3 regions of the Shewanella sp. SACH genome follow, and region 1 is predicted to be linked to each of the others. Evidence: predicted binding sites of a transcription regulator. Region 1 holds the regulator's gene; each other region holds the start of a gene.
The links. The regulator LexA, encoded in region 1, represses DNA repair genes until DNA is damaged. The targets are predictions, from matches to a motif close to TACTGTATNNNNATACAGTA.

Region 1 (10,715 bases):
TCAACATACTGTTCAACCAGCTACTCGCCATCACCTCAGACAAAGCGCCCACCAAGACCCCCATATTGCCGCCTTGGGCAATAATATCGATAAACTGGCTGCGGGGAATATTGCCCATAGTCGCCACTAACCAACAGGCATAAATCACCAGCGCGATAAAGGTGCCGACGAAAATCGCCTTGATAATGGTGGTGGAATCTTTGCCGTAATACTTCACTAAGCTGGGAACGTTACCATGGTAGCCAAAGCTGGCAAGACCAAAGGGTAGCGCCGCCCACAGATAAGGTGAAAAGCTGCTATTACCATCGGGTTCGAGCAACTTAGTCACATCGATTTCGATCAGTAAATTGCCGATTGCAAGGAAGAAGGTAATGATCATACCGCCGAGCATAATCGTGGTAATGCGATCCACGGCCTTAGTGCTGATCAATACGATACTAGCCAACACTATGGCAAACACCAGCCCAGCAACACTTTGCGGTAACTCAATTCCCATGCCCTGCAAGCTGTGATTCACAATCGAGCCACCACCGCTGATATAGGCATAAGTCAAAATATACAGCACGAAAGCGATAGAAACGCCGTTCACTATCCGCCAAAACTGCCCTAAGGTTTGCTTGCTTAAAGTATCGAAGCTAGCACCCGGTTCGAAATGCAAATTGGTTTCGAGCAGCAATAAGCCCGACATCAACATGCAAAACCAAATGCCCAATAACATTAAAATCGAATAGCCAAACCACATACCTGCACCGACCACGGGCAGAGAAAACATCCCAGCACCTACGGTCGTGCCAGCAATAATCATGGCGCCGCCGAGCAAGGACTTATCTGCGGGCTTATGCTTAGCCGCATTCATATGATTTGCCATTAAACTGTATGCTCCGCGGTGACACTCGCCACTATCGTTTGTTTCACTGACGGACGTAATAAGCTATTGGCTTGATCTCGTATGCGATTGATATTGGACTTATCTTGGTTATCCGCCAGATATCCCAATTCTTTGAGCTTAACGCTCAAGGTGCCGTAAAGTTTCTTATCGTAGAACTCAGGCGCGGTAATGCCATGCAAAGCGCCTAAACGCTGGGCGAGTAGATGACTCTCAGACTCAAGTTCTGAGCGCTCCATCTTAGGCCTGTTCGCTAACAGATTGAAAATAATGGCATAGCGTTGCAGAGTCTCGCTTACTGAACTGGCTAACAATAATAGTTGGCTAGTGTGCTCAGGCACGACGGTTAAGGTATCAGTCTCAACCACTAACCCTTGTTCAATGAAGAAATCCAGCACTTGATTGACATAGGCAGGTACATCCTTAATGCCCATGAAGAGTTCGGCTTTCAGCAGTGGATAAAAATCGGCAACGATTGACACCACTTGCTGACGCGGGATCTGCTCATTATGCGTTAAACAACTCGCAATTAATGACGGTACAATAAATAAGTGGATGATATTGTTACGATAGTAAGTCATGGACACAGCCTGACTCGCCTCGATAGACACGATTTCACCTAAAGGATCGGCACAAACAACAAACTTGTTCAGCTCTAAACCTTGCTGCACTAAATGCTTACCATCACCTTCGGCAACCGAAGTATAAGTAGTGTAAGGCACTTTTTTGAGTAGGGTCAGATACAGATCAAGCTGACGCTCCAACAGACTGCGTTCTAAGGCATTTTGATCTGTCGCCAGCAACACTAAACTCGTCAAGGTCACCGAACTCGCCGCTGCAGCATCGTTAATATTTGTCATCACTCGATTCGCCAGCACGTTTACCGCTGGCGTTAACCAGCTTGGTTTTTGCTCAGGATCATCGGCCAACTCAGTACGCCAGTTTGGCGCGCGCTCATTTAAGAAGTTTTGCAGGGTAATCGGCTCGCCAAAGTTCACATAACCTTGGCCGAAATTACCAAGTTTGCGAATCGCACCAAACACCTGCCACACAGATTCTTTTTTCTTTTTCTTACCACTTAACTCTTTATGGTACGTCGCCACTTCCATCACATGGTCATAGCCTAAATACACAGGCACCAATGTTACCGGACGCTCGATACCGCGCAGCACACTGTTCATCGTCATAGCAATCATGCCGGTTTTTGGCGCCAATAGACGACCGGTACGTGAGCGGCCGCCTTCGGAGAAGTATTCCACCGAATAACCTTTAGCAAACAGTTGGTCTAAATATTCACGGAATACTGCGGTGTACAGTTTATTGCCATTAAAACTACGGCGGATAAAGAAGGCACCACCGCGACGGAACATAGGTCCAGCGGGCCAGAAATTGAGGTTAATACCAGCAGCAATGTGCGGCGGAACCATGCCTTGATAATACAAAATATACGATAACAGCAGGTAATCCATGTGGCTGCGATGGCAAGGCACATAGACAATCTCGTGGCCATCATGGTGCAACTGGCGAACTTGCTCGGCGCCTTTGATGTTGATCCCGCTGTAAAGCTTGTTCCACAACCAAGTTAGGAAACGCTCGGCAATACGCACTAAACTATCTGAGTAATCTGCTGCGATTTCATCAAGGTACTCAATAGCCGTCTCGCGCGCTTGGGTCTCAGAAATCTTTTTGTTGGCCGCTTCTTCTTGAATCGCTTTACGCAACGACTCGGATTTGAGCAGCGAATGAAACAGTGCTTGGCGATTTGGCAACACAGGTCCAGTCATCACCTTACGTTGACGACGGAAATGCACCCGCGCGACCCGCGCTAACTTATGGGCGATCCCCATGTCAGTGCCGTGTTCGTCGGCCATGTATCGCAGAGATACGGCATTTGAAAACTGTACGAAGTTATGTCGACCTAAGAACAAAATCATCAAGCACTTGCGCAGCCAAGTCGGGTTTTCCCGCTCAAACACAGCCGCCTTCATAGTGTCATCTTCTTTTCCTGGCGTGCGGCCCCAATACAGGCTCACGGGCACCAGTTGAATGTCTAATTCAGGGCGTTCCTTATGCACGGCCAATAAACGCATAAAGCATTCGAGGAAAGGCTCGTTACCGGCACGCTCACCAAACAGCGGCTTACGCCCTTGAAGGCAGACAACCCGAGGCGCAATCACACCATTTGCCACTAAAGGCTCATAGGGGCTCGGCAGTCCTAACTTAGCCGTAATTTCGCTCAGGGCAGCGATGTCACTCAGCGATTCCGTTTTCATCACATAAGCAAGGGGTCTGGAGGCATCCAGATTCAGATCGGCAAAGGGATCCTGAGGCACAACAATAGTGTGCACTAAGTGTTTTTGGATCCAGCGTAATGATTTCAACCAAAGAGAGTCGTGTTTAGGCATTATTCTTATGCAATTAAGTACGTTTACTAGCCCGGTAGAATACCAGACTATGGGTAATATTCGCTAATTCTCTCCAACATAGCTAAAAAGTGGTTAATACTTGCGCTGCAAATAATACTGTATATACTAACAGTGACTGTATAGAAAAACAGGAAACACCATGAGACCTTTGACGCCACGCCAAGCTGAAATTTTAGAGCTAATTAAACGAAATATTGCCGATACTGGCATGCCACCCACTCGGGCAGAAATCGCGACCCGTTTAGGTTTTAAGAGCGCCAATGCGGCTGAAGAGCATCTTAAAGCGTTGGCGAAAAAGGGCTGCATTGAGATCATGCCAGGCACATCGCGGGGCATTCGTCTGACTGCGGAAGTCGAAGAAGTAACTGAAACAGGTTTACCGCTTATCGGTCAAGTAGCCGCTGGCGAACCTATTCTCGCCCAAGAACATGTTGAACAGTACTACCAAGTCGACCCAAGCATGTTCCATCCCGCCGCCGATTTTTTACTGCGGGTTAAAGGCGACAGCATGAAGAATATCGGCATTCTCGAAGGAGATTTGCTGGCAGTTCATAAAATACAACAAGCTAGAAATGGTCAAGTGGTTGTCGCTAGAGTCGACGACGATGTCACTGTTAAACGTTTCGAAAAAAAAGGTAATGTGGTCTATCTACACGCCGAAAATGAAGACTATTCCCCGATTAAAGTGGATTTAGGCTATCAAAGTTTAACAATTGAAGGACTCGCCGTCGGTGTGATCCGTAATGGAGATTGGCTATGAACAAACTACTTGGCAATGCACCCCGCCATCCGGGCTTGTGGCTCGATGAAGTCCGTGATGCTGACTATGACTGGCACCATGCACCTATCGCCTGCATGCCAACGAAGACTCAAGGTCGCCAAGAATTAATTCATCTGAGCGCGCAACTCGCCCAGTTAAGCCAACAGGGCCGTTGGTTAGTGCTCATCAACCCACCGAGTATTGGCTACAAACAAATGCTCGCCAACGCTGGCGTGCGTATGGATAGAGTCTTGCTGGTGCACGCTAAAGATGAAGTCGAAACCCTGTGGGCGATGGAAAAAGCCTTAACAAGTGGTACGTCCAGTGCGGTTATTACTTGGACCCAATCATTGGATGCACGCGATAATCGTCGCCTACAAATTGTCGCTAAAAGTGCCCGCGCCATGGGCATAGTGCTAGAAGACGTAAACAGTCACTTACATGGCGACGTACGCATTGAGCAAGGTAGCCTCTTCGGCCAACAATCTTTTTTTAGCGCTGTGCATTAAATATTCATTTAATTTTTTACCTTGAAAGCCGCCTCGCCTATGAATGTGAGGCTTTTTTTTGGCAATTTTTCAGACAATTAGATAAATAAGTGATCTTGATCAATATTTAAACAGCAAGTATGGTTGGTTTAGTCGGCGATGATATATCGCCGCCCGTGGCAAATAAATCGAGCCGTTATCGCGTTCAAAATGCCACTAAAAATAGAGAACAGATTTATTTCAGTCGTATGTGCCAGCGTGGCTAATACCAGCAGTAATAATACTTAATTAAAAGTAACAGCCGCCAACGCACGTTGAAGTCAAAAAAGCTTTTTTGGGAACTGAAGAGTTTGCATAGAGTTGAGACTTACTGTGTTGCTCTTCTTTGTAGTTGCTATTCGCAATTGGCAGAGGAGAAGTCTTGTGAAGCAATTGTTGTATTGTTTACTCGTGGTGTTATTCGCACCACCGTTGGCCGCCGCGGACATGCGGTTCAACATGACCCCTGGCGTAACCGAGATCAGTGGCAAGGTTTATCACTTGCACATGACCATCTTGTATATCTGCTGCGCCATTGGCCTTGTGGTCTTTGGCGTGATGATTTACGCCATGATCAACCACAGAAAATCCAAAGGCGCTGTCGCGTCCCACTTTCACGAAAGCACTAAAGTTGAAATCGCTTGGACGATTCTGCCATTTATCATTTTGATCTTAATGGCGATTCCTGCGACAAAAACCTTAATTGCGATGGAAGATCCCAGCGACGCCGATCTGACCGTTAAAGTCACGGGTTCCCAATGGAAATGGCATTACAGCTATTTCGATCAAGACATTGATTTTTACAGCATACTCGCAACCCCTAGAGCCCAAATCGACGGTACCGAAACCAAGGGTGAACACTACCTATTGGAAGTCGATAAGCCGCTCGTACTGCCGATAAATCGCAAAATCCGCTTTTTGATGACCTCTGAAGATGTCATCCATTCATGGTGGGTACCTGCTTTTGCCGTGAAGAAAGATGCCAACCCAGGATTTATCAATGAGGCTTGGACTCGCATCGACAAACCCGGTATTTACCGTGGTCAATGCGCCGAACTTTGCGGTAAAGACCATGGTTTTATGCCGATCGTAGTGCAAGCCATACCCGAAGCCGAGTTTGAAGCTTGGGTGACGGAGCAGAAACAAGCCGCAGGCGCGGCGGCAGAAGCCGCTCAAGCCGCTTTATCACAGACCCTTAGCAAAGAGGATCTGATGACTCAAGGTGAGCAAGTTTACCTCGGGCACTGCGCAGCCTGCCACCAGCCCAATGGCGGGGGTTTACAAGGCGTATTCCCACACCTCAAAGGCAGTCCGATAGCAACAGGACCGCTCAGCGGCCACCTTGAAATCGTACTCAACGGTAAAACAGGTACGGCTATGCAAGCCTTTGGCAAGCAATTGAGCGCACAAGAAATTGCCGCTGTGATTACCTATGAGCGTAATGCTTGGGGCAATAATACTGGCGATGCTGTGCAGGCCAAAGATGTCAATGAGCACATAAACGGCAGTGCTGGCACACAGGCACCTGCTACCACACCAGCAAACACGGCCCCAACTCCCGCATCTACAACTGAGCCCGCAGCAGTTGTCGACTCCGCAACCATAGTCGATCCGGCGAGTCTCCCCACGCTCACCCATGAGGCACTGATGGCCGAAGGTGAAACTGTCTACACCACCACTTGTGCGGCCTGCCATCAGTTAACGGGAGCTGGCATACCACCTGCCTTCCCCGCCCTCGCTGGCAGTGCTATCGCCACTGGGCCCGTCGCCAATCATCTCGATATTGTGATGCACGGCAAAACGGGCACGGCTATGCAGGCATTTGGCAAACAACTCAGCCCACAGCAACTCGCAGCAGTCATTACCTATGAGCGCAATGCTTGGGGCAACAATACCGGCGATACAGTGCAACCTGCTGATATCGCAAGCCATGGACAGTAGGGGATTATGATGAGCACAACGACTCAAGATCAAACCGCAGCCCATGATGACCATCATCATGGTGCGCCAAAGGGCATCATGCGCTGGGTGCTAACCACCAACCATAAAGACATTGGTACTTTGTATTTATGGTTCAGCTTCATTATGTTTTTAACCGGTGGTGCTATGGCCATGGTGATCCGCGCTGAACTCTTTCAGCCAGGATTACAATTGGTCGAGCCCAACTTCTTTAACCAAATGACTACAGTCCATGGGCTGATCATGGTATTCGGCGCAGTAATGCCCGCCTTTACTGGGCTTGCAAACTGGCTGATCCCTATGATGATTGGTGCGCCCGATATGGCGCTGCCACGGATGAATAATTGGAGTTTTTGGATCTTACCCTTCGCCTTTACCATCCTACTCAGCTCGCTGTTTATGGAAGGCGGCGGACCTAACTTTGGTTGGACCTTCTACGCGCCACTGTCTACCACTTATAGTCCTGACAGCACGGCACTCTTCGTGTTCTCTATTCATATCATGGGGATAAGTTCGATCATGGGTGCAATCAATGTGATTGTAACCATAGTGAATTTACGTGCGCCCGGCATGACATGGATGAAGCTGCCGCTGTTTGTGTGGACTTGGCTTATCACAGCATTCCTGCTGATCGCTGTGATGCCAGTACTCGCGGGCGCTGTGACTATGGTACTGACCGATAAGTTTTTCGGCACTAGCTTCTTCGAAGCGGCTGGCGGTGGCGATCCTGTGATGTTCCAGCATATTTTCTGGTTCTTCGGCCACCCTGAGGTCTACATCATGATTTTGCCGTCCTTTGGCATCATCTCCGCCATAGTACCCGCCTTCAGCCGCAAACCATTATTTGGCTATGCATCAATGGTTTATGCCACGGCCAGTATTGCAATTCTGTCGTTCCTCGTGTGGGCGCACCACATGTTCACTACAGGTATGCCAGTGTTTGCCGAGCTGTTCTTCATGTATTGCACTATGTTGATTGCGGTGCCAACGGGGGTGAAAGTGTTTAACTGGGTCGCGACTATGTGGCGCGGTTCACTCAGCTTCGAAACCCCTATGTTGTTCGCCGTGGCCTTTATCATACTCTTCACCATTGGCGGGTTTTCGGGGTTAATGCTCGCCATTACGCCAGCCGACTTCCAATACCACGACACCTATTTTGTGGTGGCGCATTTCCATTATGTGCTCGTGACTGGGGCGATTTTCTCCATCATGGCGGCGGCCTATTACTGGCTACCTAAGTGGACGGGGCACATGTACAACGAGCGACTGGGGCAATGGCATTTCTGGTGTTCGGTGATTTCGGTCAATGTGCTGTTTTTCCCGATGCATTTCCTTGGGCTCGCGGGTATGCCAAGGCGTATCCCCGATTACTCGATTCAATTTGCCGATGTTAATCAAATCGTTTCGATTGGTGGCTTCGCCTTCGGCTTATCACAATTGATTTTCTTAGTGTTAGTGATCAAGTGCATCCGTGGCGGCGAGAAAGCCCCCGCTAAACCTTGGGAAGGTTCCGAGGGTTTAGAGTGGACATTGCCAAGCCCAGCGCCTTATCACTCCTTCACGACACCACCTGAGGTGAAATGAAATGAAGAACCATCACCAGCCAGAAAAACCTAAGTCAAATCGAAAGCTTATCAGCATGCTCGTCATGGGTTGTATCGGTATGTTTGGTTTTGGGTTCGCGCTGGTGCCGCTATACGATGTGCTGTGTGAGAAGCTAGGGATTAACGGTAAAACCTCCAATACTGCCAGTAGTTATCAAGCGATAACCATAGATACTAGTCGTATTGTCACCGTAGAATTTATCTCCCAAGTGCAAACGGGTATGCCGTGGAAATTTGAGCCGCAAACCAAGCGGCTCGAAGTTCACCCCGGCGAACTGATACACACAGCATTTTTGGCACGCAATGTGTCAGACAGAGCCACGGTCGGTCAGGCGATACCTTCAATATCACCCGGCCAAGGCGCAGCATATTTTAATAAAACGGAATGTTTTTGCTTTAACCAACAGCACTTAGCGGCTTCGACCAGCGCTGAGTTGCCGCTCATTTTCTTTGTGGATCCTCAGTTACCTGAATCCATCCACACTCTGACCCTCTCTTACACCCTCTACGACATTACCGACAAGCAGTTAGCGTCTGCCATAGAGCAAGGAGCTGCAAAATGACCACAAAACATGAAAATTACTATGTTCCCGCCCAAAGTGCTTGGCCCATCATTGGCGCTATAGGATTGTTTCTAATCGCCTTGGGTGCAGGGCACTTTGTCCATCAACTAAAATCAGGCGCATCGGGTGGCGGTTATATCCTGCTAGCGGGTATCGCCGTGATCCTCTTTATGCTGGTTGGCTGGTTTAGAACCGTGATCAACGAATCTATGACTGGGCTTTATTCGCACCAAATGGATAGATCCTTTCGCCAAGGTATGAGCTGGTTTATTTTTTCAGAAGTGATGTTCTTCGGCGCATTTTTTGGTGCGTTATTTTATGCCCGTATGGTCGCAGTGCCTTGGCTCGGTGGCGCCTCCAATAATGCCATGACCCACGAAGTACTCTGGCCACAATTCGAAGCCGTTTGGCCGTTGCTCACTACGCCAGATGGCACCAAAACCGAAGCGATGCCGTGGAATGGCCTGCCGTTAATCAACACTATCGTGCTGCTGACCTCCTCAGTCACCTTACATTTTGCCCATGTCAGCCTAGAGAAAGGCAAGCGCTCGGCCATCACACTGTGGCTCGGGATCACCATACTTTTTGGTATGGGTTTCCTTGCCTTGCAGGCCGAAGAATATATGCATGCCTACCATGAAATGGGGCTCACCCTGACCTCAGGGGTTTATGGCAATACCTTCTTCCTCTTAACTGGCTTTCACGGCATGCATGTCTCGCTCGGCACTCTGTTTTTATTAGTGTTGTTTTTCAGAGTGTTGAAGGGGCACTTTAGCGCAGATAAGCATTTTGCTTTCCAAGCTGGGAGTTGGTATTGGCACTTTGTCGATGTGGTCTGGCTGTGTTTGTTTATTTTCGTCTACGTACTTTAAGGCTTTAGTAAGGCGTGGGATTGGGGCTAATTAACCCAGTCCCTAAGGCCACCAGCAGCAACAGAATAACGAGTACCGAGAAAATCACCCGGCGACCAAGATAACGGCTCATAGGCACTTTGTCGTCACCTTTAACCATAATAAACAAGGCCCTACCTAGATTAAAAATGATGAACAGCAACAGCAGAACTAAGACCAATTTAAAAATGAATAGGGTATTCATGCAATATCCTTATGTTCTGCTGAATAAATTAACGGTTTTTTTACTGATATTGACTGTGGCTGTATTCGTGATGTTGGTCAAGTTAGGTCAATGGCAATTAGCCCGCGGCGAAGAAAAAACCATGCTGTTAGCCCAAATGGAGGCAAGACAATCCTTGCTGCCATTAAGTTTTGAGCAGCTCCAACTCAAAATCGATAAGGAAGGCGTAACAGGTTATCGACTGCATGTGCACGCCATACCCGCGAGCTCGCAAATATGGCTACTGGATAATCAAATCTATCAGGGCCAAGTGGGCTATTTAGCCTTTCAGCCCCTGCAAGTGGCAGCGGGTCAACCTTGGGTACTTGTCGAATTAGGTTTTGTCGCAGCCAGTTCCCACCGTGATGAGTTGCCCCACATCAGCCCACTTAGCGGTGAATTGAATATCGAAGGTCGGCTTTATCAAAAGCAAATCAATCCTTTGAGTCAGGCTTTAATGGCAGAAACAGGGACAAGTGTTCGCTTTCAGAATTTGAATATACCGGAAATGGCGCAGATGTTAGGCCATCCCTTGCTCGATGCAGTGCTGCAACCGGATAAGCTACCCGCCCTCGCCTTGCCACATCCTTGGCAGCCCTTCCCACTGTCGGCGCAAAAACATTGGGGTTATGCGCTGCAGTGGTTTTCGATGGCAGCCGTGTTTGCTGGGCTCATGCTGTGGCAAGGGATTAAGTATGTAAAACGCCATAGTGCCGAAACAATCGCAAACTCAAGGAGCGAATAGGGAAATTCGTACCATACTTAGCAAGACACAAATAAAAACTAAATAAATATAAAACAATAAATTAGGGATAATTTGAATGAGAGGAGCAAGCATGAACTCCCAGAATAAATCTAAACACAAAGCATTGGGCTT
Region 2 (10,715 bases), on a different contig from region 1:
CACCGACTTTGCGATTAGCGTACTCGCCATCTTTAGGTTCAATCACCTTAGAGGTTGCCGCTCTGTCTTCAAGACGAATTTTATCGCGTACTAAGGTAACGTCGAATGGCTTAGCATTCGAACCACCTTTCTTCGGTAAAATTTGCAGTACGACTTTACTGCCCTTAGGTCCTTTGATCAGATCAACCACGTCGTCTAAACGCCAGCCGATCACATCAACAATTTCACCGCCTTCTTGACCGACGCCGACAATCTTGTCTTCTGGCGACAGTTTTTCGCTGCCAGCCGCAGGGCCGCCAGCAATTAAGCTTTTAATCACAGTGTAATCGTCTTCAAGTTGCAGTTGAGCACCAATCCCTTCAAGGCTTAAATTCATTTCCATTTGGAAACGTTCAGCATTGCGTGGTGACAGGTAACTCGTATGCGGCTCAATGCTGCGTGAGAAGGCATTCATCACGCCTTGGAACACGTCTTCACTGTTGGTTTGAGTCAAACGTTTGATGGCGTTGTTGTAACGCTTTTGCAGGATCTCAACAATCTCAGGCCATTTTTTACCTGTGAGTTTCAGATTTAGCGCATCGTATTTAACACGTTGACGCCATAACTCATTGATCTCGGCTTGATCTTTTGGCCATGCCGCATCGTCACGGTCATACTCATAGGCATCGCCAGGGGCGGAGAAGTCCATCTCTTTATCCAGTAGGGATAAAGCATAGACAAAGCCTTCATAACGACGCTTTTGGACGATATCAAACATTTTATAGGCAGGCTCAAGTTCACCAGAACTGAGCATGTCATCGAATTGGGTAGCATAAGGTTTGAAGCTATCAACATCCGCTTGGGTTAACACATTGCGGCGATAGTCTAACTGCTGCAGGTAACGGTCAAAAATTTGCGTAGAAAAGGCATCATCAAGATTAAATCTATGATAGTGCGAACGAGTGTATAAGTCCGTTACCCTTTTGCTCGCGACCTTATGTTGCGCTTCCTGCTTGAGAGTGGGTAACTCGCTGATTTGAATCGTGGGTGGTACGGCCCAAGCCGAAAATCCGACAAAAACAGTGGCGATCGAGGTAGCCAAAGTGAGTTTTCGCATCAACAAGTTACTCCGTTTTAAAAAATGATTACAGCAGGATATGTTCTGCTCTAACTTTAATCGTTAGGCCACTATCAAGCTGAACATGAATATCTTCCTTGTTAATATCAGTAATCACACCGGCTACGGGTGTCATACCTAACTTAACATTGACGCGTTGTTTTTTCGTTAAATCAGTCAATTGTGCTTGGACATAATTTACGACTGGCGCTGCAGCTTTAGGCGCAGGCTTAGCAGGACGCTCAGTTTTAGCACGTTGAGGAACAGCCACCTTTTTAGGTGCTTTCTTCGCCGCAGGCTTAGGTGCGAGTGCTGCACGTTTCGCTTTCGCTTTATCCTGACTCTCTTTCAACATGGCTTGAGCATGGTCAATGTGCTCTTGCTCTAACTCGCCGCAAGGTTCGCCATCCAGATTAACGCGTTGTGCGCCCGCTTTAACGCACTTTAAATAGCGCCAGCTGCTGGTGTAACGTCTTAAGGCAACTCTGAGCTGAGTTTTACTGACTTTAGAATCATCAGCCAACCTTTCAGCCAAATCTTGAAACAATCCGATTTTTAATGGCTTAGTTTCACCTTCAGCAATAAAGCACAAAGGAAATGTTTCATACAAATACGCCAAAATTGCATTGGTGTCGGTCAACTTTTCTGTTGATTCCATCATTACTTCCACAGTCAAAAAGGGACATCGATTCGAGGTGATATATATCAACTTCTTACGTGTCGTTTATCTTCGTTAAACTCAATATTGAGTCAACGTACAAATTAGCATCCTAGCCGCGTTTACTAAAGTTAAAAAAAATATACCTTAACAAATTTTTACAGCTCAAAACACTAAGCTTATTCATTGCATGCCAATCAAACCAGCTTAATGCGTGCAGGCGCATATTATAAGGCGCACGCCACCGATTGCGACTATGAATTATGCGTTATTGTACGCAAATTAATCAAATAGGCAGTTTTCAAAACTTTTAACCAGTAATTCCAGCCCCTTTTGGTCTTCTTCATCGAAACGATCGAAGATTGGGCTGTCAATATCGAGCACGGCAACCACGTTACCTTGGGCACAAACTGGCACAACGATTTCAGAATTACTGGCAGAATCACAGGCAATATGGCCATCAAATTGATGAACATCGGCCACTCGCTGAGTTTGATTGGTGAATGCCGCCGTACCACACACGCCTTTTCCTAATGGAATGCGTGTACAAGCCACTTTACCTTGAAACGGGCCTAATACGAGTTGCTCGCCACGCATAACGTAGAATCCCACCCAGTTCAGCTCAGTTAAATTATCATTGAGTAAGGCTGAAAAATTTGCCATCGCCGCAACAAGGTCGTCTTCCCCTTCCAATAAGGCCAAGGCTTGACGGTTAAGTGACTCATAAAATTTCGATTTCATTACATTTCCTAACAATTTTATTCTGCTGCTTCGGTCTTTTTAGCCGCTTTTTTCGCAGCAGGTGGATTCGTTGGCGTACTATTAACCTGAACGACACCTTTAAGCAAGTTCGTCAGCTCATCTTTATTGTTAGCAAAATAGAATGCGAGCTTTTCGCCCACGCTTTCATCTATACCTAAATCAGCTTTTTGAATGAAGGGGATAAGGTTATCGGCGATATCGAGCATCTTATCGTAGGCATCAGCCTCCTTCTTAGATGTGAATGTCATCTTTTCAACCCCTTCTCTGACCACGACAAACTGTGTTATTACTGCCATGACTGCCCTCGCACTGTTTTTATATACAGTAACTAGAGTGACATAGATTGAACTTGTGATGCAAGTGTTCTGATTAATCTGATATTATTAGCGTACTTTCGTTGCCAAGATTATAAAGCGCTAGACTGTGCAGAACGGCTGATTAGCACTACACTTTGCACCGATCTCGCTGTTATTACTCCTATTTAGGCTAATATATATTTTTATATGCATGAAAACGCAGCAGAAAATTCAGTAATCCTTTGCCGTTCCTGCGATTTAGCAGTCCGCAAACGTGCCTTGCCAAGCGGTGTCAGAGCCCTTTGTCCCCGTTGCAGCACTGCACTTTATGACACTCCCTACTGCTCTGTGAATGGCATGCTCGCCCTATGTATCTCGGCACTAGTGTTTTATTTTCCTGCCAATTTTTTACCCGTACTCGAAATTCACTTTTTCGGCAGCATTCGCACCACCACGGTTTTTCAGGGTGCGTTTGCGGTATTTGACCAAGGTTATTGGGTCGTCGGTTTAGCCGTGCTTGCCGCCGCGGTGATTGGTCCAGGCTTATTACTGTTGTCGATACTGACGCAGATTTTGATTGTGAAATGGGGACTGAGTCGTCTTTTTTGGCGTAACTCATTGAAGCAATTATTGAAGTTTCATGGCGTATTATCACAACTCACTATGCTGGAAATTTATGTGATCAGCTTTTTGGTTTCATCGTTCCAGCTTTCTGATTTTTCGGATATTTATTTTGGTATGGGCACATTTTGCTTCACTATGTTGTTTCTCGTGACTTTGTTTCTTCAACGAGAGTACGACTTAGAGCACATGTGGACGTTATTGGAAGGTCATCGCTGATATGAAGCAACAAGGTAAAGATATCGGCCTGTGTCTGTGTAAGGTCTGCCGCCAGCTCAATAGTAGTGACCTCAGCCACTGTCAACGCTGTGAAGCTGAGTTGCAGGTCAGGGACTATTCCAGCCTGCAAAAAAGTTGGGCTTTGTTGATTACCGCTGCCATCTTGCTGGTGCCTGCCAACATTTACCCTATCACTATGCTGACCAACCAAGGGCAAGTGCGGCACGACACCATTTTTTCGGGCATTTTGCATCTAGTGCATTCAGATATGTTGCCCATTGCCGTGATAGTTTTTACTGCCAGTATTTTAGTGCCATGGATTAAAATCATCGGCTTATCCATTTATCTGTGCGCGATCAGCTTTGATATTCCGATTTCAAAAAAGAAATTGATGGTGGGTTTTCACATCATCGAATGGATTGGTCGTTGGTCTATGCTCGATTTATTTGTCATCTCAATCACAGTGGCATTAGTGAATATGGGACAACTACTCGACGCTAAACCCGCGCCTGCAGCGACCGCATTTGCCTTGGTTATTCTGTTAACTCAGTTAGCCGCAAAAGTGTTAGACACTCGTTTACTCTGGGATCGATTGGAACCTCAAGATGACACAAATTGAATCGCCGAAAGTTGTAAAGAAAAAACTCTTTTCGCCCATTTGGCTACTGCCTATTGTCGCGTTGGCATTGGGTGCGTGGCTGGGCATTAAGAGCATTAAAGAATCGGGCGTTGAAATTCAAATTCACTTTCCGAGCGCCACTGGGATTGACGTAGGTAAAACCTTAGTCAAATACCAAGGCTTGACTGTCGGTAAAGTCAAAGACATAGGAATAGATGAAGATCTCAAGGGCGTAAACGTTAAAGTCATGATGGACTACCGTGCTAAGCCTTTCTTAAATAAGGAAACTCTCTTCTGGCTGGTCACCCCTAAGGCCAGCATCACAGGCGTTGAAGGCTTAGATGCGCTGTTCTCAGGTAACTACATCGCGATTCAACCGGGTAAAGGTAATGCGTCAACCTTCTTCGAAGCTGAACGCCAACCGCCGCCGATGCAAATCGGTTCAGAAGGTGTGATGGTCGAACTGACCTCAGACAAACTCGGTTCGTTGGATGTTGGCTCGCCAATATTTTTCCGCCAAATCCCTGTGGGCAGTGTGGTTAGCTATCGTTTAGATGGTAATCAAAGAGTCATCATCAGCGCTTTTATTCAAGAGCAATACGCGCGATTAGTGAAGAAAAACTCTCACTTTTGGAATGTCTCCGGCGTTAAAATTGATGCATCACTGACTGGGGTTAAAGTCAGCTCTGAGAGTTTGGCATCCATTCTGGCTGGCGGCGTGAGTTTTAGCTCTGACGATAAAGCGGATATTGCCAAAAATGGCGACGTTTTTTCGCTTTATGATTCAGAAACCACAGCCCTTGGCGGCATAGAAATAAACCTGACCATGGCTGATGCTAACGGTGTCGACAAAGGCACTCGCATTGTTTATCGCGGCATCAATATCGGCAGCATTTTAAGCAAACAACTCACCGCCAATGGCGTAATAGCTGTGGCGAAGTTTGAACCTCAATACGGTTCACTGTTAACTAACGACGGCGTGTTTTGGCTTGAAGGTGCCGATATTTCCCTCTCAGGCATTAAAAATCCAGAGCGTTTACTGACGGGCAGCGTGATCAACTTCCTGCCGGGCATTAATACTAAAACGGCGATGCCAAGCAGTTTTGCCTTACAAACCAAAGCGCCTGATTTACTGCAATCGAAGAAGCGTTTCTTGACCTTAACCTCAGCCGAAAACATGGGCATTTCAGCGGGCGCCGAAGTTCGCTTTAAGCAAATCCCCATTGGCTCAGTACTTGCGGTTAAGTTAACCAAAGATTTATCGGCGGTGGAATACCAACTCGAGTTACAACCTGAGTTTGCTAGCCTAATTCGCAGCGACAGCTATTTTGTGCCTGAGTCGGCATTAACAGTAAAAGCATCACTAGAGGGCGTGTCAGTCAAAGCAAGGGACTTTACGACGCTCACTCAAGGTGCGGTTAGCTTGATCCAAGGCCACAGCGATACACCACTCGCCGCCAACAGCGCCCTCACCTTGTTTAGTTCTGTGGATGCCGCGACAGCCTTTTATGATCGTCAGCAACAAGTGCATCTGACCTTAATCAGTCAAGATGGCGCCGATGTCAGCCAAGGCTCACCGATTTACTATAAAAAGATGCAAATTGGGACAGTTGACTCAGTGAACTGGCAAAGTAAGACCGAAGACTTTGCTATCAAGCTCGCTATCGACAAACAGTTCCAGCCCTTGCTGAAAAAGCCGAATGTGTTCTGGCGTAACAGCGCCGTGGATATTAGCGCCAGTCTTGCCGGTATTGATGTTGCGGTCGCGCCGCTTCAAGGAGCATTAAAGGGCAGCATCAGTCTGGGATTGCTTGATAGCAATGGCAAAGCCAGCAATGCAGCTAACTTAAAACTCTATGAGAGCAAGCAGCTGGCATTAACGCAGGCGCAGGCAATTCGTCTCACCCTACCCGCATCAAGCAAATTGACGGCCAAAGCAGCGATTCGCTATCAAGGTCATCAAGTGGGTGAAGTGTCGCAGGTGAAGCTCAATGCCGATCTCAATACTCTCACTGCAACGGCCTATCTCTACGGCGAATACGCCGAACATTTCAGTCGCAGCGACTGTGAATATCATCTAGTGGATGCGCAAATTTCTCTGGCGGGAATTAAAGCGCCAGAAACCTTGATCACTGGCCCTTATATCGGTGTACTGCCGGGTACAAGCCGTCAAAAAGCGGCCCAGTTTGTCGCCAACCTCGCTGCCAGCAGCTATGCCAATGTTGCCGAAGATGCGCTTAAATTTACTCTAGAAGATAACAACTTAGGCTCGATGAAAGTCGGCACACCTATCTTCTTCCGTGGTATCAAAGTCGGTCAAATCGATGGTTATCACCTGTCGACACAGGGCAATAGCGTGCTGATGCAAGCCCATATTGAGCCGCAGTACAGTCACTTAGTGAATCAAAGCAGTCAGTTCTGGGATGCTTCTGGGATTAAAGTTGATGTTGGCCTATTCTCAGGCGCGCAAATCGAAGCGGGCTCGCTGGAAACCTTACTCGCTGGCGGCATCAATGTCGCGACTAAGGACACGACTCAAGAGGGTAATCGTTTAGCAGCAGGAACAGTATTAAGATTGCAACACAAAGCCGAAAACGAATGGCAGGAATGGGCCCCTGCCCAGTAATTCTTTTCATCAAAAGACTTACACCAACGCACTAATATTAAAGCTCTTACAAATCAATCAGGCGCATAATGCGCCTGATTGATTTTTAGCTTCTCGAAATGTCATTGACACATTCTAGGGCGCTCAAGACCCTTGCCATCCTGTTAACCATAGAACCAATAGCAAACGGCAATCGCGGCGCTGATCCCCGCAAAATCCGCGGTTAAACCACAGGCTAAGGCGTGGCGGCCATGGCGAATACCCACAGAACCAAAATACACGGCGAGAACATAAAAAGTAGTTTCAGTGCTGCCCTGAAAAATCGCCGCTAGTCGGCCTGCAAAGGAATCGACGCCGTGGTGATCCATTGTCTCGAGCATCATGGCTCTGGCACCTGAGCCGCTAAAAGGTTTCATCAGCGCGGTCGGCATAGCATCGACAAAACGCGTATCAAAACCCAATATCCGCACGCCACTGGCAATCAAGTGCAACAGATAATCCAAGGCGCCGGATGCGCGCAGTAAACCTATAGCCAATAACATGGCGAGCAAATAAGGGATCAACTGAATAGATTGAGCAAAACCCGCCTTCGCCCCTTCGATAAACTCATCATAAACCGCCACCTTACGGATGCCCGCAACAATGACGAAGGTAAACACTAATAACAATAAAATGCCGTTACCCATTGCCGTCGACACTGTGCCAATGGCTTCAGCACTTAAGGTCATCAGATAAAAACCACTCGCCACTAGGCCAGAGAGCATCAAGGCGCCATAACCGAGCACCACTGAGTTTAATAACGAAATCCGCTGCACTAACGCCACAACCAGTAAGCCCGCCAATGTCGAGGCCGAGGTTGCCAGTAAAATCGGCAGGAAAATATCCGCAGGCGCGGCTGCACCTTGCTGGGCACGGTAAAGGAATACTGTCACAGGCACTAAGGTCACAGAGGAAGTATTGAGCACTAAAAATAAGATTTGTGCATTAGTCGCCACGGTTTTTAGCGGATTTAAACTCTGCAAATCATGCATTGCCCTTAAACCAAGCGGCGTAGCGGCATTATCTAAACCGAAGATATTCGCCGTTAAATTCATCGTGATACTGCCAAAGGCAGGATGGCCCTTGGGCACTTCTGGCATCAAACGGCGCAGTAAGGGCTCAAACACAAAGGCGATAGCGCTGACCACTCCGGCCTTCTCGCCCACCTGCATTAACCCCATCCACAGGGAAAGTACACCAATCAGGCCAAGGGAAATTTCGGCGGCAAGCTTAGCGCTAGCAAATAATGCGGCGACCGAAGCCGATAGGACTTCTATGTGTCCATTGAACAGTTGCACCGCTATTGCCAGCAATGCCGTAACAAAGAAAGCTAACCACACGCGATTCAGCACGCTAATCCCCTTATTTTTATTTGTTTTTATTCTATTAGCTCATGGCTACTGAGTGCTAGCTTTATGGCAACTCATTCTAATATTGCGGCAATCGTCAGTGCATAAACCTCAAATCGCCATAACGACTGAGGCACTTGGGATAAAATCTCAGACCCAATAAGGGATTATGATATACTCGCGCCAGTTGATACACAGTCTATTTTCCTATGGTTCAATGAAATCAATGGTTCAATTAAATCAAAATTTTATCGATACAATTACCCAAGAACTCCCCGCCCATTTATCCATGGACGAGTTTATTGCCGCTTGCGACAGGCCGCTTAGACGTTCAATTCGGGTTAATACCTTAAAAATCAGCAGCGACGACTTTAAGACTCTGATGCAACCTAAGGGCTGGACGTTCGATCCCATTCCTTGGTGTGAAGACGGATTTTGGATCAGTTACGATGAAGAAGAACAACTCGGCAATGCCTTAGAGCACATTCAGGGCTTATTCTACATTCAAGAAGCCAGCTCTATGTTGCCACCAACCGCACTTTTTACGCCTAGTGCATTTACGACTAGTGCAAAGTGGCAGTGCGTACTCGATCTCGCCTCTGCGCCGGGTTCAAAAACCACGCAAATGGCCGCATTGATGCAAAACCAAGGTTTATTGGTGGCGAATGAGTATTCGGCGAGCCGCGTGAAAGTATTGCACGCCAATGTGCTGCGCATGGGCGCAAGTCACTGCGCTCTCACCCATTTCGATGGCCGTGTGTTTGGTGAATACCTGTACGAAAGTTTCGATGCCGTGCTCATTGATGCGCCCTGTGGCGGCGAAGGCACAGTGCGTAAAGACGCCGATGCGTTAAAACATTGGAGTCTTGACGATGTGTTGGCGATTAGCGAAACCCAAAAAGCCTTAATCGAATCAGCGTTTCTCGCCCTGAAACCCGGCGGCAGTTTGGTCTACTCAACCTGCACCTTAAACCGTCTCGAAAACCAAGGCGTGTGCGAGTATTTAAAACAAGTCTACGGCGATGCCGTGCAATTTGAATCCTTAAGTGATTTATTTGATGGCGCTGAGCGAGCCACGACTGCCGAAGGCTTCTTGCATGTCTGGCCGCAGATTTACGACAGTGAAGGTTTCTTTGTCGCTAAATTGACAAAAACTGCCTCTGTGCCGCGGTTACAGCCTGAGCCTAAACTGCAGAAAAACTTCCCCTTCACGACCGCATCAGCGAAACAAGCCCAAGGGATCAAAGACTATTTTCAGCAGGATTTAGGCATCAGCTTACCAGACGAACTCATCATGGTTCGCGATGATGAATTCTGGCTATTTCCACATGAATTCAACGCTTTTATCGGCCGTATGCGCTTTCAGCGTATTGGCATTAAACTCGCCGATAGCAGTAAGCACGGTTTTAAAGTCCGCCATGAAGCGATTATTGCTTTAGCGGGAAAACAACTTAGCCCAACGGCAAAAACGGTCGATGTGAGCGATGTTGAAGCCAAAGAGTATTTGATGGGGCGAGATATTCCCTTAGCGACCGCAGACAAAGCCCAAGGTGAAGTGATCGTCTGTTATGGCGGCGCGCCGTTAGGCATGGCGAAACATTTAGGCAATAAGTTAAAAAACAACCTGCCCAGAGACTTAGTGAAAGATAAAGTGTTATTGCTACCAGAACAGACAAAATCGTTATAGTTCTGCTGTTTTTTAGCGATAAATAACCTAAAAAAGGGGAAGGTGAACGCGACTCTAGGGCAAAAGCTCGACTACACTGAGTCTATTGTAAAGCGCACTGCATGGCGCTTTCACCTGTAGCGCACGGCTCTTCAACGAGCCATTCCCCTAGGCCCAAACAGCTTTCATCGTTTTGGGCCTTTTTTTATGCCAGTGTCTTTTTACATGAGCCTTTTTACATGAGCCTTTTTACATGAGCCTTTTTACATGAGCCTTTATGTCTCAGTATTGGCAATCGCGCAATCGCATAACATGGGTCAAAGCACTTAAAGCTAACGGCCGACTAAACGCGCCGCATCTTTGAATAAATTAAAGAAGTTATTACTGGTGTACTCAGCAAGATCTTCGTAGCGCTCACCTCTAAGCTCGGCCACAAACTCAGCAACATCACGCACATAAGCGGGCTGGTTCTCTTGACCACGGTGTGGAATAGGCGCCAAATAAGGCGAATCCGTTTCAACCAGCAGGCGATCCTGTGGCACTTTACGGATAACAGTGCGAAGTTCACCGGCATTTTTAAAGGTGACTATGCCTGATACTGAAATGTAAAAGCCAAGGTCAATCGCCGCTTTCGCCATTTCCCAATTCTCAGTAAAGCAATGCAGTACGCCGCCAACTTTATCCGCGTTGCCCTGCTTAAGCATAGTGATCGTGTCTTCACGCGCATCGCGAGTATGGACAATCAAAGGTTTATTCACTTCGACCGCAAGGGCGATCTGCTGCTC
Region 3 (10,715 bases), on a different contig from region 1:
GTCTGACGCTAAAGAACTGAAACAGGTTCTGACCGGACCTATAGTCAACAACAACCCGATTGCTTTACAAGTACTTGGTGTATGTAGTGCATTAGCGGTAACGAGCAAGCTCGAAACTGCACTGGTAATGGCGTTGGCGTTAACTGCGGTAACAGCGTTTTCGAACCTGTTTATCTCAATGATCCGTAATCATATTCCAAGCAGTGTGCGTATTATCGTACAGATGACCATTATTGCCTCTTTGGTAATCGTGGTTGACCAATTGCTGCAGGCTTATGCTTATCAGATCTCTAAGCAGCTGTCGGTATTCGTCGGTCTGATTATTACGAACTGTATCGTAATGGGTCGTGCCGAAGCTTACGCGATGAAAACACCGCCAATGATGAGCTTTATGGATGGTATCGGTAACGGTTTAGGTTACGGTGCAATTCTGTTAGCTGTTGGCTTCGTACGTGAACTGTTTGGTAACGGTTCTCTGTTCGGTGTTGAAATCCTGCACAAGATCTCTGATGGCGGCTGGTATCAACCAAACGGTCTGCTACTACTGCCTCCGAGTGCGTTCTTCCTGATCGGTGTTTTGATTTGGATTATTCGTACCTATAAGCCAGAGCAAGTTGAAGCAAAAGGGTAAGTGCGATGGAACATTATATTAGCCTGTTAATTCGCTCTGTTTTCATTGAAAACATGGCACTGGCCTTCTTCCTAGGTATGTGTACTTTCTTGGCTGTGTCTAAGAAAGTCACCACAGCCATGGGCCTAGGGATTGCGGTAGTTGTAGTGTTAACTATCTCTGTCCCAGCAAACCAAGTTATTTATCAAGGGCTGCTAGCTCCTGGTGCACTTGCTTGGGCTGGCGCACCTGAAGCTGACTTAAGCTTCTTGAAATTCATTACCTTTATCGGTGTGATTGCGGCTTTGGTTCAAATTCTGGAAATGGCACTGGACAAGTACTTTCCACCTTTGTACAACGCATTAGGTATTTTCTTACCTTTGATCACAGTGAACTGCGCGATTTTCGGTGCGGTATCATTCATGGTTGAGCGTGACTACAAGTTAGGCGAAAGTGTGGTGTTTGGTTTCGGCTCAGGAGTGGGTTGGGCATTAGCTATCGTATTGATGGCCGGTATCCGTGAGAAGCTGAAGTATGCCGACGTGCCTAACGGCCTACGTGGTTTAGGTATTACCTTTATCACTGCTGGTTTGATGGCCTTAGGTTTCATGTCGTTTTCTGGTGTGTCTCTGTAAGAGACACATAACGGCTTCTTGAATTGGACCTTCTAAGGATAAGTTAATGGATATTCTTGGTATTTTTAAATCTACTCCGCTCGAGGTTTACCTCGGTGTGAGTATGTTTACTGCTATCGTCCTCATCTTGGTATTAGTGATTTTATTCGCTAAGTCTAAGTTAGTGGCTAGCGGTGACATCACGATCGGCATTAATGACGATCCTGAAAAAGCAATTACAACCGGTGCTGGCGGTAAGTTGTTAGGCGTTTTGGCTAACAGCGGTATCTTCGTATCGAGTGCGTGTGGTGGCGGTGGTTCATGTGGCCAATGTCGCGTGGTGATTAAGTCTGGCGGCGGCGATATTCTGCCAACAGAACTTGACCACATTAGCAAAGGTGATGCCCGTAAAGGCTGTCGTCTTTCTTGTCAGGTTAACGTTAAGAACGATATGGAAATCGAGCTTGACGAAGAAATCTTCGGTATCAAGAAATGGGAATGTGAAGTTATCTCTAACGATAACAAAGCCACTTTCATTAAAGAACTGAAGCTGCAAATTCCTGATGGCGAATCTGTACCATTCCGTGCTGGCGGTTATATTCAAATCGAAGCACCTGCTCACCATGTTAAATATGCAGATTTCGATGTACCTGCACAATACCGTGGCGACTGGGAACACTTCGGTTTCTTCAATCTTGAATCTAAGGTTGATGAAGAAACTATCCGTGCATACTCAATGGCTAACTACCCAGAAGAGTTCGGTATTATCATGCTGAACGTGCGTATTGCTACGCCTCCACCACGTAACCTGACACTGCCTTGCGGTAAGATGTCATCTTACATTTGGAGCTTAAAAGCTGGCGATAAAGTGACAATTTCTGGCCCATTCGGTGAATTCTTCGCGAAAGATACCGATGCAGAAATGGTGTTTATCGGCGGTGGTGCGGGTATGGCGCCAATGCGTTCACATATCTTCGACCAACTGAAGCGTCTTCAGTCTAAACGTAAGATGAGCTTCTGGTACGGTGCACGTTCTAAGCGTGAAATGTTCTACGTAGAAGACTTCGACGGCCTAGCTGCTGAGAATGATAACTTCGTATGGCATGTGGCACTTTCAGATCCTCAACCAGAGGATAACTGGGATGGTTACACAGGTTTTATTCATAACGTATTGTATGAAAACTATCTGAAAAACCATGATGCACCAGAAGATTGTGAGTTCTACATGTGTGGACCTCCAATGATGAACGCTGCCGTAATTGGTATGTTGAAAAATCTTGGTGTCGAAGACGAAAACATCCTGTTGGATGACTTCGGCGGCTAATGTTCATTAGTCCTAGATAGAAAAGTTGCAGATGTTGAGGATAATCTCTCATCTGCAACTTTTGCATTTAAGGGCCCAAATAAGAGTAGTAGGTCACTATGTTTCAGACCTTAAAGATCAATACCTCAGCACTAAAGCATTCATTTAACTGGCTAGTCCTCGTAGGGCTGGCCTTTTTTGTTTCAGCCTGTTCTAAGCAGAACGAAGTCATTTCGTTAGCGGGCAGCACTATGGGGACGACTTACCATATTAAAGTCGTACCGAATGAGCAGATGCCGACAGCGCAGTTACTTCAAGCGGAAATTGATTTAGCCCTTGAGCTAGTCAATGATCAGATGTCGACGTATCGCCCTGATTCAGAATTATCCCGTTTCAACCAGTTGCCATTGGAGCAAAGCGTTGAAGTCTCACCGGATACCATCAAAGTGGTGCAAGAGGGAGTACGCTTATATCAAGTGACGGATAAGGCACTTGATATTACCTTAGGTCCTTTAGTTAACCTGTGGGGATTTGGGCCAGATAAGCGTCCAACAAAGGTCCCTAGTCAGGCCGATATCGATGCGGCAAAAGCCAAAACCGGTATTAGTGAACTTTCCATTGAAGGTAACCGTCTAACTAAGCACAACGCCCATTTATACGTAGACCTATCGTCGATTGCCAAAGGGTTTGGGGTTGATAAAGTGGCTTCCATTCTTGATAAATATCACGCGACTGGGTATTTAGTTGAAATTGGTGGTGAGCTCAGCATTAAAGGTGCTAAAGGCGATGGTAGCTCTTGGCGCGTTGCCATAGAGCAACCAACCGATGACGGTTCTGAAGCCGTACAGCAGGTTATCTCACCAGGTACTATGGCGATGGCGACCTCGGGTGATTATCGTAATTATTATGAGGAAGACGGCCAACGTTTTACCCATATAATTGATCCACGTACCGGTTTGCCGATAAATCATAAGCTAGCATCCGTGACCGTATTGCATCAAAATTGTATGACAGCCGATGGTTTTGCGACGGCTATGATGGTTTTGGGTACAGAAGCATCATTGGAGCTTGCCAAGAAGGAACACTTGGCGATAATGCTTATCGAAAAGCAAGGCGACGGATTTAAGGTCTACTATAGCGACGCCTTCAAGCCTTTCCTTATTTAGTTTTTGGAGTAAACCATGACCTCTTTTATCGCGGCATTTGTGATTTTGTTATTATTCTTTTTGCTCATGTCGATTGGTTATCTCATCAAGCGCAAAGCCGTTGAAGGAAGTTGTGGCGGTTTAGGTGTTCTAGGGATTGAGAAAGCGTGCGATTGTGATGACCCTTGTGACAAACGTAAACGTCGTATGGCCGCTGAAGAAGCGCGTCGTGAGAAGTTAACAAAAGACCGTATTATCTAACATTCTCTAAATCGTCTGTTCCGACAATAGCCTCCCATCTGGAGGCTATTTTTTTTGCCTGAAACTTATCAGCCTAGATGATTCACTTAAATTTATCCTTGGGATATGAGGGAGATAGCGCGCTAATCTAAGCGGAAATGAGAATGGTTGTTATCATTAAGTGGGTGAAATATAAAGATAATTTGAGTTAGCTGCTGAATTGTACTAGGCTAGAAGCTTGATTTAGATCAATCTTTTCACGCTTACCAAGGATAGTAACTTATGAAAGGTCATCCTAAAGTGGTTGGGCAACTGAATCGGGTGCTTACCTGTGAGTTGACCGCCATCAATCAATATTTTCTCCATGCCCGCATGTTTAAGCACTGGGGCCTTGAGAAGCTAAATCACGTCGAATACAAAAAATCCATCCAAGATATGAAGCACGCCGATAAGCTCATCGAGCGCGTACTGTTTTTGGAAGGCCTGCCAAATCTGCAGCAACTCGAGAAACTTCGTATTGGTGAACATAGCCAAGAAATGCTCGACTGCGATCTGGCCATGGTGCAAGAGCAGCTTACATTGCTGCGTGATGCCATTAGCCTGTGTGAAGCCGAGCAAGACTATGTGAGCCGCGATCTGCTGGAAGACATTCTCGAAGATGAGGAAGAGCATTTAGATTGGCTCGAGTCGCAGCAAGAGCTCATTACGCTAACCGGTATTCAAAATTATCTACAATCGCAAATTAGCGACCAATAGGAGCGGGATATGAAAGGCGATAAAGACGTCATCGATGCGTTAAATCGACTCCTAACGGGAGAACTCTCGGCAATGGATCAATATTTTGTCCATGCCCATATGTACGAAGATTGGGGCTTGAATGAACTCTATGAGCGCATCGCCCATGAGTCCGATGATGAAAAAGCCCATGCGGCCAAATTAGTACAGCGTATTTTATTCCTCGAAGGAACGCCTAATGTTGCCGCCCGTGAGGCGTTGAACATAGGTAAAGATGTGGAAGAGATGCTGCGTAATGATCTCGCCTACGAGTACAAGGTCGCGGACGATTTGCGCCAAGTGATTGCCCTGTGTGAGCAGAAGCAAGATTACCAAACCCGCGAAATCCTCGAAGTGTTACTCGACGATACTGAGTCGGACCACATGTATTGGCTCGAAAAACAACTCGGACTTATCGACCGTGTCGGGCTGCAAAACTACCTGCAAACTAAGATGTAATTGCTAAATCAAGATCAGCGAGACTATCTCGCTGATCTTATTTCTACCGCTTCCTATTTATCCAATCTGTATATAGTCTATCTGACTGTATAACTCTGCCTCTACAAACTCATCCTCTGCAATCCGCCTTAAATTTAGCGAATCCTGTTATACGTTCAATATCCTTTCTTTACAAATACTTATTTACGTTTTTTATGGCGATTTCATCTGTTGTTAACAGGTAAAAATTGTTACCGTGTAAAACTATTTTTGCGAGCCATATTGTTAAGTTGTTGGTCAGCCAGACGGGAAGATTGATGGGATATATGAAACGTTCTCTAAGTTTGCAGTTAGTGGTTACTATCGTTGGTGCGCTTGCTGTACTGCTTACCTTAGTCGCCGCTTTGTTGGTGACGAAAGAAAGTGATAACACGCGAAAGCAGGTCGATGCGGATATTTCGGCGTTAGTTGCCTTAAAAGCCAATGAGATTAGCGGTTACTTTATTGCTAAGGGCCAAGTGATCCATTCAGTGTTTGCCGAGCCGGGTTTAGTGAAGTGGTTTACTCAGTATCACGCCCGTGGCAGTCAACTCGCGGCTGATCGCCAGTACCAAGACATTATTGGTTACTTTAAGTCTTTCTCTGATCGCGATAGTGATGTTAAATCGGTGTTTTTTGGCTCGGCCAATACCTTCGAGTACTTTGACCTTAATGGCCGTTTTGATGGCGATCCAGATTACTACACCAACAAACGACCTTGGTGGCAGGAAGCGATCGATCAAGCCGGGCTCTTTGTTGGCGATCCAGCGGTCGATGCGAACGATGGTTCAATTTCTGCTACGGTTAAAACCCCCGTTTATGCGGCGAATGGTGAGCTGATTGGCATTGGCGGCATGGATATCTTGATTGATACCATTGGTAAATCCCTGCTGGCACCGATTAAATACCGTGATTTTGGCCAAGCTTTCTTAATGACAGACGAAGGCAAGCTAGTGTATTTCCCTGGTTTTTCCGAGCGTTTCCCGCCGGGCTCCTTGGCGAATCAAGTGGATACTCAGTTTAAGGACACATCAGGGTTTTCTGCATTACGACAACAGATGCAAAGGGAAGCGCAAGGGTTTGCTAATGTTACATTTAATGGCGTTCCCCAGCGGGTGATCTTTGTGACTGTGGGCGGCGATTATCCCAAACAAAAGTGGCACTTAGCCTTTATGTTGCCTCACGAAGTGATTGAAGCGCCGGTGACCGCCGCGTTCCGGAATGCCAGTATGGTTGCCATAGGTATCATGCTGCTAATGGGCGTGACAGTATGGTTGATGTTGCTGCCTTTTAGACGTCAGTTAGCTAAGTTATTGGATGCGATGGAAGATATCGCCGAAGGTGACAGTGATTTATCGAAACGTATTCTAATGGATCGGGAAGATGAGTTAGGCAAACTTGGCGATGCTTTTAACCGCTTTGCCGAGAAAGTGCAGCATATGTTGTTGGATACGCGCAGCTTAACCCAAGAGGTAGGCACGGGTGTTGTCGATGCGCGGCAAATCTGCGACTTAGCCGTGTCGTCGGTCTCATCGCAAAAGCAGCAGATAGATTCGGTTGCCACCGCCGCGACGCAAATGGCGCAAACCAGCCAAGAAATGGCTGTCAGTGCACAACGGGCGAATGATTTTGCCCAGAAGGCGCAAACTCAAGCCCACGATGGTACACAGATTGTTTCCCGTGCGACCGAAGGGATGAAGGCACTGTCGCAACAAGTGATTGCGGCGGCGAAAGTGATTAAACACTTACGCAATAGCTCAGAGCAAATCGGTGAAGTCTTGAGCGTGATCCGTAACATTGCCGAACAAACCAATCTATTGGCATTGAATGCGGCGATTGAAGCGGCGCGTGCGGGTGAGCAAGGCCGTGGCTTTGCTGTGGTGGCAGACGAAGTGCGCACGTTGGCATCGCGTACCCAAGATTCTACCGCTAACATTCAAGGCATTATCCAAACCTTGCAACAAAGCGCATTGCAGGCTGAGCAAGTGATGGAATCGGGCGTTGAGCAAGCGAAAGCGGGGCAAGAGCTAACGACTCAGGTCGAAGCGGCACTGAATGATATTGCGACGGCGATTATGTCAATCCAACAGCAAACGGTTGAAATAACCGTAGCAATCGATCAGCAAGCCGTGGCGGCCGAGGAAGTGGCGCTCAATGTCGATAATGTGCGGGGGTTGTCGGATCAGTCTTTGCTTTCGAGTCAGGACTTATCGCAAAGCTTGCAAGGCTTTGAGGATATGACCCGCGCACTTACTCGCAATATCGGCCAATTTAAGATTTAAGCCTGAGTTGGTCAGTGAACTGTTTGCTCACTGACCATCAGCTCAATAACGGCATCATTCATAGTGCACTCACAAAAGGAGCTTAGGCGCTCCTTTTAATTTTAGGTTTCCCGCCTGATCCTCGCTAAATTGATGACGAACACTTGATTACTGTTTTTATATACAGTATTTTGGCGTTGGAGGAATTCAACGTGCGAAAAATTATTCACATCGATATGGACTGCTATTTTGCGGCAGTGGAAATGCGCGACTTTCCCGAATACCGTGGCAAGCCTTTAGCTGTGGGCGGCAGCAGCGATCGTCGTGGTGTTATTAGCACTTGCAGTTACGAGGCACGTAAATTCGGTGTGCGTTCAGCGATGGCGACCGCTTATGCCTTTAAGTTGTGTCCCGATCTCATTTTGGTTCCTGGGCGGATGCAGGTTTATAAAGATGTGTCGCTGCAAATTCGTGAAATTTTCTCCCGCTATACCCCATTGATTGAGCCGCTTTCTTTAGATGAAGCCTATTTAGACGTGAGTGAGTGCCAACAATATAAGGGCTCGGCGACCTTGATTGCGCAGGCCATTCGCCGCGATATCTTAGCCGAAACGGGGTTAACCGCTTCGGCAGGCATAGCACCGGTGAAGTTTTTGGCTAAGGTTGCCTCTGATCTGAATAAGCCAAACGGCCAATATGTGATTACTCCTGAAACACTTCCTGATTTTGTTAAAACCTTATCGCTGCGTAAAATTCCCGGTGTCGGTAAAGTCACCGCCGAAAAGCTCTCCTCGCTTGGGCTCAATACCTGTGGTGATGTGCAAGCCTATTCTAAACCTGAGTTATTGGCGCGATTCGGCAAGTTTGGTGGCGTGTTGATTGAGCGTTCCCAAGGTATCGATGAACGGGGCATTTCCGCCGATAGGGAGCGTAAATCAGTCGGTGTTGAAACTACGCTGGCGAAGGATATTTATAGCCTAGAGCAGTGCCAACAAGTGATGCCGGGATTGATCCAAGAATTAGCCCTACGTTTGAGCCGCAGCGCTAAGGAACGCAAAATTCACAAGCAAGTGGTCAAGCTCAAGTTTAATGATTTCAAGCAAACCACCATTGAGCATCGTAGTGATGAAGTCTCGATTGTGATGTTTTATGATCTACTCGCACAGGCGATGGCAAGGCAAGAGGGGCGCGGCATTCGCCTATTAGGTATTTCGGTCGGCCTCGCCGATTCTATCCTCGCAGTGCCCGAAATCCCAAATGCCCAGACTCAGCTTGATTTAGCGCTCTAGGCGTTTATTGAGTCGATACGCCGCAGACTCATCCCTGAATGGCTCAATAAGCCTCGGGTGGATTCGCCAACATAAAATCAATTAACAGTCTGACCCGCAAGGGTAAATTGTCCCGATCGCGATACATCAAGTAGGCGGTGCGCGGAATACCTTGCCATTCTGGCAGTATTTGAACGAGCTTGCCGCTTTGTATCTGTTCACTCGCCATGCTGATGGGTATGAGTCCAATGCCGAGCCCCGCCACCACAGCCTGACTGGCGATCGCCATATCATCGACGGCTAATTTGATGTTACCCCTCGGCTCAAACTCGAAATCTTGCCCTGTGATATTGTGCTGTAAGCGCCATGTTTTTACGGGCTTTGCGATGACAACCGGATGTTGTTCGAGTGCTTCTATGGATTGCAGTGCATGCCACTGGGTTGCCGATGAACTGGCGCAAAGCACAAAGCTAATCGTGGTGAGCGGCCTTGCAATCCAATCGGGATCTTTAGGTTCACCCACTCGAAAGGCGATATCGATGGCGTTTTCACTGACATCGATATTCATGTTCGACAGGCTTAAGTCGATGTCGATATTGGGATAATGCCGTTGGAAGGCGTTGAGTGATTCACCTAGCCAGCGATAGGTTGTATTGATGGGCGCCGAGATCCGCAGTTTGCCAACCGCTTGATGTTTATCCGCATGTAACTCACCAGATACCTGGTTTAACTCGATAAACAGCGGGCCGCAGCGTTCGAGATAACGCTGACCTGTGGCGGTAAGGTTGACTCTATGGGCGTCTCTGTGCAGTAAACGCAGGCCTAATGATTGTTCTAACAGATTGATTCGTCGGCTTAAGGTCGAAGGTGGAATGCCTAAGTGCTGCGCCGCGAGCTTAAAGCTCCCTTGTTGTGCCACCACCCAAAATAAGCGCATATCGTCTAAGGAATAATTAAGTTTCATATTTGGAATTTAAGCTCTCAATCTTGTATGTTTTAATAATATATGAAACTTATAAACTAAGCTCAATCCCAATTATCTCCCTAGAGTCCGATATGAAATCCCATACACCTTACATGACATTCGTTTGTCTACTGATTTGCGTTTTTAGCTGGGGCAGCGTGTTTCCCATTGCTAAGCGAGTGCTGGAGGAGATGTCAGGTGAATCCCTCGTATTCTGGCGTTTTACCATTGCGGCGGTGACTCTGGCGTTATATATCGTTTTTACTCGTCAGGCTTGGCCCAAATTGAGTTTGGCGCAATACATTGTCATAGCGCTGGTGGGCGTGATTGGTGTGGGCGGCTTAAATCTGGCGTTATTTAATGGGCTGCAGCACACCTCTGCCGCCAATGGCGCCTTGATTATGGCGCTCAGTCCGCTGGTGACTTCAATCGTCAACGCGCTATTACAGCGTGAATGGCTCAGCAGACAACAAGTGTTTAGCTTAGTGGGCGGATTGGCGGGCGTATTGCTAGTGATCACCAACGGCAGTGTGCAGCAGTTGCTCAATTTCAGTTTTAACCAAGGTGATGTGATGATTGCTGCCGGCATGTTGGCGTGGAGTGGTTATACCATTTGTTCGCAACGGGTTGGCCATTGGTTGCCTGTATTGCCATTTACCTTGCTGAGTATGATAGCTGCCAGTGTGTCTATGTCCGTGATTGGGCTTGGCCGAGGTGAGTTTCACCCTTGGCTGGAGTTGATGGGACTGTCGGCAACGGCTTTTTCTAGCGTGCTCTATATAGGTTTATTCGCCACTGTGCTCGGTTATCTGTTTTGGATTAACGGGGTTAAGGCGCTTGGCCCCGCTAAGGCATCGGTCTTTTTTAATCTCGTGCCCGTTTTTGCGGCATTAACGGCGTTAGCCATGGGGCAGGCGGTAACGGAAATGCAATTGGTGGGGATGCTGATAGTGATCCTCGCGCTGATGTTACCTATGTTGGTCAATCTACGCGCGACAAGAGGCTTCGTGGTTAAGCGCTGCTAATCGATGCTAGCTTTGCTGTTTAAATATAAGGGAG

Region 2: the regulator LexA is predicted to act here: its motif matches at 2,824-2,843, upstream of BM607_RS06855 (YebG family protein).
Region 3: the regulator LexA is predicted to act here: its motif matches at 7,594-7,613, upstream of dinB (DNA polymerase IV).

What each region holds. Positions count from the first base shown of each region.
Region 1 is NZ_MPDG02000004.1:101,888-112,602, forward strand. Features, by position in the region: gene mtr (tryptophan permease) at 1-868, opposite strand, end outside; gene plsB (glycerol-3-phosphate 1-O-acyltransferase PlsB) at 868-3,291, opposite strand; gene lexA (transcriptional repressor LexA) at 3,452-4,072, shown strand; gene BM607_RS15995 (SulA-like leucine-rich domain-containing protein) at 4,069-4,581, shown strand; gene coxB (cytochrome c oxidase subunit II) at 4,984-6,540, shown strand; gene ctaD (cytochrome c oxidase subunit I) at 6,550-8,142, shown strand; gene BM607_RS16010 (cytochrome c oxidase assembly protein) at 8,144-8,725, shown strand; gene BM607_RS16015 (cytochrome c oxidase subunit 3) at 8,722-9,597, shown strand; gene BM607_RS16020 (DUF2909 family protein) at 9,602-9,820, opposite strand; gene BM607_RS16025 (SURF1 family protein) at 9,819-10,583, shown strand; gene BM607_RS16030 (hypothetical protein) at 10,675-10,715, shown strand, end outside.
Region 2 is NZ_MPDG02000001.1:1,584,781-1,595,495, forward strand. Features, by position in the region: gene prc (carboxy terminal-processing peptidase) at 1-1,096, opposite strand, end outside; gene proQ (RNA chaperone ProQ) at 1,125-1,754, opposite strand; gene BM607_RS06850 (GAF domain-containing protein) at 2,037-2,495, opposite strand; gene BM607_RS06855 (YebG family protein) at 2,513-2,812, opposite strand; gene BM607_RS06860 (paraquat-inducible protein A) at 3,020-3,652, shown strand; gene BM607_RS06865 (paraquat-inducible protein A) at 3,654-4,271, shown strand; gene BM607_RS06870 (MlaD family protein) at 4,258-6,897, shown strand; gene BM607_RS06875 (spore maturation protein) at 7,041-8,267, opposite strand; gene rsmF (16S rRNA (cytosine(1407)-C(5))-methyltransferase RsmF) at 8,491-9,951, shown strand; gene BM607_RS06885 (YchF/TatD family DNA exonuclease) at 10,263-10,715, opposite strand, start outside.
Region 3 is NZ_MPDG02000002.1:610,901-621,615, forward strand. Features, by position in the region: gene BM607_RS10550 (NADH:ubiquinone reductase (Na(+)-transporting) subunit D) at 1-631, shown strand, start outside; gene nqrE (NADH:ubiquinone reductase (Na(+)-transporting) subunit E) at 637-1,245, shown strand; gene nqrF (NADH:ubiquinone reductase (Na(+)-transporting) subunit F) at 1,292-2,548, shown strand; gene BM607_RS10565 (FAD:protein FMN transferase) at 2,647-3,693, shown strand; gene nqrM ((Na+)-NQR maturation NqrM) at 3,709-3,933, shown strand; gene bfr (bacterioferritin) at 4,195-4,668, shown strand; gene bfr (bacterioferritin) at 4,678-5,145, shown strand; gene BM607_RS10585 (methyl-accepting chemotaxis protein) at 5,442-7,445, shown strand; gene dinB (DNA polymerase IV) at 7,637-8,713, shown strand; gene BM607_RS10595 (LysR family transcriptional regulator) at 8,757-9,656, opposite strand; gene BM607_RS10600 (DMT family transporter) at 9,749-10,681, shown strand.